Regions from separate parts of the Mycolicibacterium boenickei genome, predicted to be linked through region 1. Evidence: predicted binding sites of a transcription regulator. Region 1 holds the regulator's gene; the other holds the start of a gene.

Evidence for each region. The regulator LexA, encoded in region 1, represses DNA repair genes until DNA is damaged. The targets are predictions, from matches to a motif close to CGAACANNTGTTCG.
Region 2: a site for LexA is predicted at 2,549-2,562, ahead of G6N57_RS28730 (error-prone DNA polymerase). Genes of this name have one in related genera too.

Annotation. Positions count from the first base shown of each region.
Region 1 covers NZ_AP022579.1:5,056,825-5,061,416, reverse strand. Annotated here, with positions in the region: gene G6N57_RS24145 (LGFP repeat-containing protein) at 1-1,657, shown strand, start outside; gene lexA (transcriptional repressor LexA) at 1,715-2,434, opposite strand; gene G6N57_RS24135 (LysM peptidoglycan-binding domain-containing protein) at 2,633-3,169, shown strand; gene nrdR (transcriptional regulator NrdR) at 3,334-3,789, shown strand; gene G6N57_RS24125 (PhzF family protein) at 3,797-4,474, opposite strand; gene G6N57_RS24120 (alpha/beta fold hydrolase) at 4,541-4,592, opposite strand, start outside.
Region 2 covers NZ_AP022579.1:5,987,076-5,991,667, reverse strand. Annotated here, with positions in the region: gene G6N57_RS28745 (hypothetical protein) at 1-883, opposite strand, end outside; gene G6N57_RS28740 (YybH family protein) at 1,216-1,686, shown strand; gene G6N57_RS28735 (class I SAM-dependent methyltransferase) at 1,669-2,337, opposite strand; gene G6N57_RS28730 (error-prone DNA polymerase) at 2,576-4,592, shown strand, end outside.

The DNA of each region.
Region 1 (4,592 bases):
GGGTGGGCCGATGGGTCCGCTGGGCGCCAAGGACGGCGATCAGTACCCGGTCGGCGACGGTGGGCTGGGCCAGAACTACGCGGGCGGCAAGATCTTCTACAGCCAGGCCACGGGTGCCAACGCGATCACCGGTCAACTGCTGGAGAAGTACGAAAGCGTCGGCGGCCCCGAAGGCGATCTGGGCTTCCCGACCGCCAGCGAGGCCGAGGGCGGGCTCGGCCCGAACAGCCGGATCAGCACCTTCGCCGCGGCCGACAACCCCGTCATCTTCTGGACACCCGACTACGGCGCAGTGATCGTGCGTGGCGCCATGAAGGCGGCCTGGGACAAGCTCGGCGGGGCCAAGGGCGCACTGGGCGCTCCGATGGCCGACCAGACCGAAGACGGCTCCGTCATCACCCAGCGGTTCAGCGGGGGAGCGATCTCATGGGACCGCGAGGCCAACAAGTTCACCACGGAGCCGTCCAAACTCGCTTCCGAGTTGAGCGGGCTGCAGGTTCCGGGTGTCGGGCAACCTCATGCCGGTGGTCCCCAGCCGTCGGCAGCGGATACCAAGAAGCCGTTCTCCTGGCATTGGAGCTGGTGGTGGCTGATCGCGGTCATCCCGGTGCTCCTGCTCGCAGGTCTGATCGTGGGAGCGGCACTGTGGCACCGCCGTAGGGGCGGTGGCGATGACGACTTCGACCACGATCCGTTCGACGACGACTACGACGGTGGGCCCGGTGAAGCGCGCTACGACGACGGCCGCTACGACGAGGCGCACTACGAATCGCGGGGATACGACGACGACGAGTTCGTGGACGACCGCGGTGCCGAGGCGCCGAGTTACGCGCCCGCAAGCGCCTATGGTGCCGGCGAAGCCACGACGGCGCGATTCGCCGAGGCGGGTGAGGACTCGGCCGGCGGCGCGGCGTCGCCGTACGACGGTCCCACCGATATCGCGATGCCGGTGAGCCAGTGGGCGGCTCCCCACCGACCGTCCGGCGGGTACGGATCCCCGGACGATGACGACGAGCCGCCGGAAGATGCCGCGCGGCTGGCCGGCCCGGAGTCGGAACGGGGCTTCGAGGATTACGACGACGGCTATCAAGACGACGACGATTACGAGGACGACGATTTCGAAGAGGACGACTTCGACGACGACGATTTCGATGAGGACGACGATCTCAACACGCCGATCGATGCGGACTTCGAGGAAGTAGCCGAGGGCGAAGACACCGAGGACGAGATCGAAGCGGAACTCGCAGACGACGCGGCCGATACCGCGGCGTTCGGTGGTGCGGCGGGCGGCGCGTCTCCGCAAGGGTTCGCGGCCCTCGGCGGGCTGGCGGTGCCGAGCGGCCTGGCTGTGCCGAGCGATCAGGACAACGTCGACACCGCGCCGACCCGGGTGATCACCGAGGCCGAGGCCTACGGCAGCGAGTCCCACAGCGGCCGCCATGCTGCCATCGAACTCGACGAGATCCCCAGTGCCACCGCGATCCACCTGCCGCTGGACGACCCGAACCGCGCGCCGGAGGGATACCCGATCAAGGCCGACACGAAGTCCGGCCGGTACTGGGCACCCGACAGCAGTGAGTACGACGACGCGGTGGCCGAGATCTGGTTCGCCAGTGAGGAATTCGCCCGCACCAACGGATTCGTGCGCACCGACTGAACTTGAGTCGGAAGGACCCGGCCACATCTCGATGCGGCCGGGTCTTGTCTGGGTTCGTCAGATCTTGCGGATCACGGTGACGACCTTGCCGAGCACCGCCGCGTCGTTGCCCGGGATCGGGTCGTATGCCGGATTGTGCGGCATGAGCCAGACCTGACCGCGGGTCCGCTTGAACGTCTTGACCGTGGCTTCGCCGTCGATCATGGCTGCCACGATGTCCCCGTTGTCGGCCACGCTCTGCTGGCGCACCACCACCCAGTCACCGTCGCAGATGGCGGCGTCGACCATCGAGTCCCCGACGACCTTGAGCAGGAACAGCGAGCCCTCGCCGACCAGTTCGCGAGGCAGCGGGAAGACATCCTCGACGGCCTGCTCGGCCAGGATGGGCCCGCCCGCGGCGATCCGCCCGAGCACCGGGACGAACGTCGGCTCGGGCAGTGCATCGGAGCCGGCCACATCGGTCGACACCACCGCGGCCGCCGGATCGTCGGCGCCGCGCACGTCGACGGCGCGGGGTCGGTTGGGGTCGCGCCGCAGGTAGCCCTTGCGCTCCAAGGTGCGCAGCTGATGGGCGACCGACGACGTCGAGGTCAAGCCGACCGCGTCGCCGATCTCGCGGATGCTGGGCGGGTAGCCGCGGCTGGTCACCGATGCCCGGATGACATCGAGAATCGTCCGTTGCCGGTCGGTGAGGCCGCCCTCGGCCCGGCGTGGGCCCGCGCCGTCCGATCCGGCCGGGGTGTCGGTGCTGCCGTCCCTGCTGCGGTCGTCGCTCATGAGGGCGAATGTAGTCGCTGGTCGAACATTAATCAAACATGTGTTCGACGCGTGTTGCGGGCGTGTCTGCAGGTGGGTGGTGCGCGGTGCCGCGTCGCGGGCGTCGGCGGACTCGGCCGCCCGAACTTGTCGGTGCCCTGTTCTATCGTTTGGCAACAGTTCGATCACATGTTCTATCCATCGAACACTTGAGCGACTATGTTCGAACACAAGAGCGAATACGTCTCACCGAAAGGCAGTCAGATGGCGATCATCGATATCCCCGCCGATAGCCGTTCCCGCGCTGTTCGGGCCACTCCGCGGTCGCAGTCGCCCCGCGCCCAGTTCGGTGCCGGTGCGCCCAGGCCGTTGCGCCGGGTCCAGCGGCCGGCGCCGTCCCGGCCGTCCGCCGGCTCGGTCCGATACCGCGGAACCGGAGTGCTGATGTCGCGGGCATCTCATCGCAGCCGCCCCATCACGCCGTTGACCACCGTCTTGTTGGCCCTGGTCGCCGCGGGCATCACCGTGTGGCTGGGCCTGGTGGCCCAACTCGGCGGGGTCGTCGGGACCGAGACGCCCACGCCGACCGAACTGGCGGTGGTCCAGGTGAAGTCGGGCGAAACGCTGCAGCAGGTGGCCCGGCGGGTCGCGCCGGACGCCCCGGTGGCCCGGGTCGTCGAGCAGATCCGTGATCTCAACCAGCTCGACTCCGCCGCCGTCGACGCGGGACAGACGCTGCTCGCCCCGGTTGGCTGAGCAGCGCGATGACCGCTGAATCGTCCTGGCTGCCAGTCACACTGGTCGGCGTCGGCGTGGGCACCTACACCCCACTGGACCCGGCGGTGAGTCTGCCGCGGGCAACGCGGGTACGCTCAAGGGCGCTCGAGCTAGTTGTCCGGCGGCATGACGAAGGAGCGGTAATGCATTGTCCGTTCTGCCGTCACCCTGATTCGCGTGTGGTCGATTCCCGCGAGACCGACGAGGGCCAGGCCATCCGGCGCCGGCGGTCCTGCCCGGAATGCGGACGCCGATTCACCACCGTCGAGACGGCCGTGCTGGCCGTGGTGAAGCGCAGCGGGGTGACCGAGCCGTTCAGTCGGGAGAAGGTCATTCGCGGCGTACGCCGGTCCTGTCAGGGCAGGCAGGTCGATGACGACGCCCTCAACGTTCTGGCGCAGAAGGTCGAGGACGCGGTCCGCGGGCTCGGCACGCCCGAGATCCCCAGCCACGAGGTCGGGTTGGCGATTCTGGGACCGCTGCGCGAACTGGACGAGGTGGCCTATCTGAGGTTCGCCTCGGTGTACCGGTCATTTTCATCAGCCGAAGACTTCGAACGCGAGATCGAGGCGCTGCGGGCCCACCGCGCCGAGGCGTAGTCCAGGTTCAGTCCAGCCGTGTGGTGCCGTCGGCGACGACGCGGCCGGCCAGGCGAACCCAACCTTCCGGACTCCAACGGGTCTCGATCACCGAGCCCTTGCCCTGGACGATCGTCAGATCGCGGCTGAGATAGTCGGTCATCCGCACTGCCGCCGCCCCCGTGGCCTCGTCTTCGGGAATCCCCAGGTGCGAGGCGAAGGACCGGGATCGCAGCGTGCCGTTCGGCTCATCGATCCAGGCCCATAGGTAGGCATCGTCGAAATCGTCGGGATCGGCGGCGAGTACCTCGTCGACCGAGGCCAGGTCGTAGATGGCGAACTCCGGTGCCCATTCCGAACGGGCGTTGACCACGGCGCGATCTTCGTCGTACTCGACCTGGAGAATCCCCGCGGGCACCCGCAGGGTGTGGACCGGCAGTCCGAGTTCGCGCAGCCACCACGACGCACCGACCGTCGGGTGTCCGGCAAAAGGTAGCTCGGCGACCGGGGTGAAGATGTGCGCGCCGGCCGAATTGCCGCCGGGCTGCGGTAGATCGATGAATACGGTTTCGCTGTAACCCAATTCGGTGGCGATCCGCTGTCGGTCGCCCGGGGCGACGGTGCTGTTGTCGACCACTCCCAGCGGATTGCCGTGCTTGCCCTCGGAGTCGGTGAACACCCGCAACACAGTGACGTCGATGGCCATAGACCGATGCTACGTCGCGGCCCACGCCGTCCGGGCGGTCCGCTCGGGAACCCCGTGGGGGATCGGTCAGGTGGCGCTGCGCTCGTCGGCGTCCATCGCGTCGAGCACCGCGATCTGG
Region 2 (4,592 bases), 930 kb from region 1:
CCGGCGTCTCCAGGTTGATCACGTCGGCGACGAGGTCATAGCCGTAGTAGACGAACGATCCCGGCGGGGTGGTCTTGATCAGCTCGTTGATGATGGTCTGCCGGGCGGCGCGGGCCTCCGGTCCGTCTCCGAGCGCAGGTCCCGCGTTCGCGAGGATCTTGGTGACCGGGATGACGGCATTGACCCACGGGATCATCTGGCTGCCGCGGTAGATCTGCTCGGTGGCTTCACGGACGAACGGATCGAGTTCGTTGGGCGACGCGTCCATCAAGGCATTCCGCAGGTTGATGACAGCGGCAGGGATGTCCGTCGGCTCCGGATCGCTCGCCCGGAACGGGTTGGGATCCCACGCCGGGGCATCAGCTGTCGTATCGGCCTGGCTCTGCACCGCACCGAGCTTCGGGGTGGCCAGAGTCTTGCTCTCCGGCTGCGTGACGGACTCGGACTCGGACTCGGACTTGGGCTTGGGGGCGGCCGCCTGCTTGGGGGCGAACAGGTCCTTGAGCTTGGCGACCTCGCCGGCCTCGAACTCCTCGGCGCTCGGCTTCGGCTTGGGCTTGGCGGCCACCGGCTTGGCCGCCCGAACGGTCTTGTTGACGTGGGCGGCCGCTTTCTCGATCTTGTCGGCCTGCTTGTCGGCGGCTTCCTTCACGCTGTCCTTGAGCTTGGACAGCGGCTTGGCGCGTTTGGTGTCGCCGGCCTTCGTCTCACCGCGCTTGGGTCCGGCGTTGACGTGCTGCGATGCGCTGCTGGTCGCGTCCTTGGACGCGCCGTCAGTCGAATCCGCATGGGCGGTGCCCTGGCCGGCCACGGCGATCGCCGCCCCGACTCCCGCCGCTACCGCGACCCCACCGACGTAGCCGATGTACTTCGTTGACGCCATTGCCGTCCTCTCACAGCCGATCCCCAGCCCACGGGCATCGTAGGGGGCGGCGGCGTGATCGGCATCACGAGGTGGCCATGTGGTCGCTGGCAGCGGATGAGGCGAGGGCGTCGCTGTCTTGGCACTGCCGGTTTGCTAGCGTGAAGGCACTCCGAGCGGATTCTGGCGGACCGGGTCTGTCTGTTTGTCGCCGCGCTCGGACGTTCTTCATTTCATCTGCTCCGGTGTTCCTGCATCGATGTGTACGACAGGTACTTGGCTGATCAACGAAACCCCCAGCCCTGGAGTCGATTTCACAATGCTTTGTACGACAGTACGTTTGAGGAGGATGAGTGTCGGAGTACCGAGTCAACGATCCGGATGCCATCGCTGAGGTGCTTGCCGAGTACCCGCGGATGCGGCACGCCATAACGACCCGGGACTACGCGGCATTGGTGGATTTGCACGACCGCGAGTTTCTCGGGACCGAACTGCCCGGCCATCTGATCACCGCTGATGAGCACATCGCTACCACGATGAACTCGAGGAACCTGCAGATGGAGTTTTTCGATCTGCGGGTCAAGACGTTCGGCGACATCGCATTGTGTTGGGGAAAGCAGTCGCTGAAAGGTCATCTGGAGCCCGATGATCCCGGCACGTCGCCGGCCGTGGCGCAACTGGTCGAGGACGAGGGAGTGTTCTGGTCGATGCTGGTGGTATGGCGACGCACCGGCGGGCGTTGGCGCATGTTGTCCTACCAGGTAACTCCCTTGCCTGACATTTCTCGCCATGGCCTTCGTGGTCGTTCAGGACGCCAGGCGTAGTCGGTAGACGATGAAGCTCGGGTCGGTCGCCGCGGCGGAGAGTTCAGAAGGCCAGCGTTGGAGTGCTTGCGCGCTCGGTCGTGCCTCGACGATGCGGTCCGTGACGAAGCCGGCATCGGCGAAGGCGTTGATGCATTCGGCAAGCGGTCTCCGCCAAAACTGTTGAGTGACCTGCACTTCGGCCTTTCGCCAGGTATCGGTTGCGAGTTCGGTGTCGAAGTAGCCGCCTTGTTGCCCAGCCAAGGGGGCGCCGAAAGGGTGATCCACGGAGATGACGGCCCACCCTCCCGGGCGCAGCGCCGCCGCGAAGGACTGAAGGGGGATGGTCCAATCGCGCAGATAGTGCAGCGCAAGAGAGCAAAGTATCCCATCGCACGAACTCGGTTCGATGGGCAACGGCTCGGCCAGATCGGCGACCATGAACGTCCCCTGCCCGCCGCAGCGTGTTTGTGCTTCTTTGATCATGGCCGGACTGAGGTCGACACCGATCGGCCGTGCACCGTGTTCGAGGAGCCAGGCGCACTGCGCACCTGAACCGCAACCGGCATCAAGGATGACTTGATTCGACAGCGGTAGTGGAACCAGGCTGCGGAGGGCGGGGCGTTCCAACCCGCCGTTGTAGGGCCCGTCATCTGTGGTGGCTGACCACACCGCCGCAAGCTGGTCGTAGGCATGCCGCGTCGCATCACGATGAGATTTTGCGTCGTAATCTGCCGGGTTCATCAGGGTGATCATTCCATCGCTCGCCGACCCTGCCGAAGTGCTTGCGTGGGATGTGGCGAGAGGCATCGTGACGTCCGGACCTGAGCTGTGACCACCCCGCTGTCCTCGCGGCAAAGTCACCTACGTCGGCAACGGTAATCGAACAATTGTTCGATACACTGGTGGGGTGGGCTGGCATAACGGGCCGCCGAGCTGGTCAGAGATGGAGCGGGTGCTTACCGGTAAGCCCCGCCGCTCCGGCCTGCCGTTGGAACCCGCGGGCGACGGCGGCGACAGTCCGGCCTGGTCGCGCAAGCGCGGGAGCTACCAGCCGCCCGAGGTTTCTCGTAAACCCGGCTCGGTGCGATACGCCGAACTGCACGCGCACAGCGCCTACAGCTTCCTCGACGGCGCGAGCACGCCGGAGGAGCTGGTCGAGGAGGCGGCCCGGCTGAACCTGCGGGCCATCGCGCTGACCGATCACGACGGGCTCTACGGCGTGGTCCGGTTCGCCGAGGCGGCCAGGGAACTGGACGTCGCCACGGTCTTCGGCGCCGAGCTGTCGCTGGGGAACGTTCCCCGCACCGAGGACCCCGATCCGCCCGGCCCGCATCTGCTGGTGCTGGCCCGCGGGCCGGAAGGGTACCGGCGGTTGTCCCGCGAGATCGCCAAGGCGCACCTGGCCGGAGGGGAGAAGGGCAAGCCCCGCTATGACTTCGACGGGCTCACCGAGGCCGCCGGCGGCCACTGGCACATCCTCACGGGATGCCGCAAAGGTCATGTCCGTCAAGCGCTCTCGGAAGGCGGCCCCGAATCTGCCGCCACCGCACTGGCCGACCTGGTGGACCGGTTCGGCGCCGACCGGATCAGTGTCGAACTCACCCATCACGGCCATCCGTGTGACGACGAACGCAATGCCGTCCTGGCCGGGCTGGCCCCGCGGTTCGGACTACCGGTGGTGGCCACCACCGGTGCGCACTTCGCGGCGCCGGAACGGGGCAGGCTGGCCATGGCGATGGCCGCGATCCGGGCCCGCAATTCGATGGACACCGCGGCGGGGTGGCTGGCCCCGCTCGGCGGATCCCACCTGCGCTCGGGGGAGGAGATGGCCCGGCTGTTCGGTACCGAGATCGTGATGGCCGCAGCGGATCTGGGTGAGCAGTGTGCCTTCGGGCTGGCGCTCATCGCCCCGCAGCTGCCACCATTCGACGTCCCGGCCGGGCATACCGAAGACAGCTGGTTGCGCGAGTTGGTGATGGCCGGGGCGGCTGAACGGTACGGGCCCGTCGGCAGCGCAGCCAAGGCCTATGCGCAGATCGAACACGAACTGCGCATCATCGAACAGCTGAAGTTTCCCGGCTACTTCCTTGTGGTGCACGACATCACCCGGTTCTGCCGGGACAACGACATCCTGTGTCAAGGCAGGGGATCGGCGGCCAATTCGGCGGTCTGCTACGCGCTGAAGGTCACCAATGTCGACCCGATCGCCAACGAGCTGCTGTTCGAACGGTTCCTGTCCCCGGCCCGCGACGGGCCGCCCGATATCGACATCGACATCGAATCGGACCTGCGCGAGAACGTCATTCAGTATGTCTATGAGCGCTACGGTCGTGACTACGCCGCGCAGGTTGCCAACGTCATCACCTATCGCGGCCGCAGTGCGGTCCGCGACATGGCTCGGGCACTGGGCTTCTCCCAGGGGCAGCAGGACGCCTGGAGCAAGCAGCTCAGCCGGTGGAACGGACGTCCGGACTCGCCGGAGGCCGAGGACATTCCGGGGCCGGTGATCGAGTTGGCCACCCAGATCGCCAACCTGCCGCGGCACCTCGGCATCCACTCCGGCGGCATGGTGATCTGTGACCGCCCGATCGCCGACGTGTGCCCGGTGGAGTGGGCCCGTATGGCCAACCGCAGCGTGCTGCAGTGGGACAAAGATGACTGTGCGGCAATCGGTTTGGTGAAGTTCGACCTGCTGGGCCTCGGGATGCTCTCGGCACTGCACTACGCCATCGACCTGCTGGCCGAGCACAAGGGCATCGACGTGGACCTGGCCAAGCTGGACCTGTCCGAACCGGCGGTCTACGAGATGCTGCAGAAGGCCGACTCGGTCGGGGTGTTCCAGGTGGAGTCCCGCGCGCAGATGGCCACCCTGCCCCGGCTCAAGCCGCGGGAGTTCTACGACCTCGTGGTGGAGGTGGCGCTGA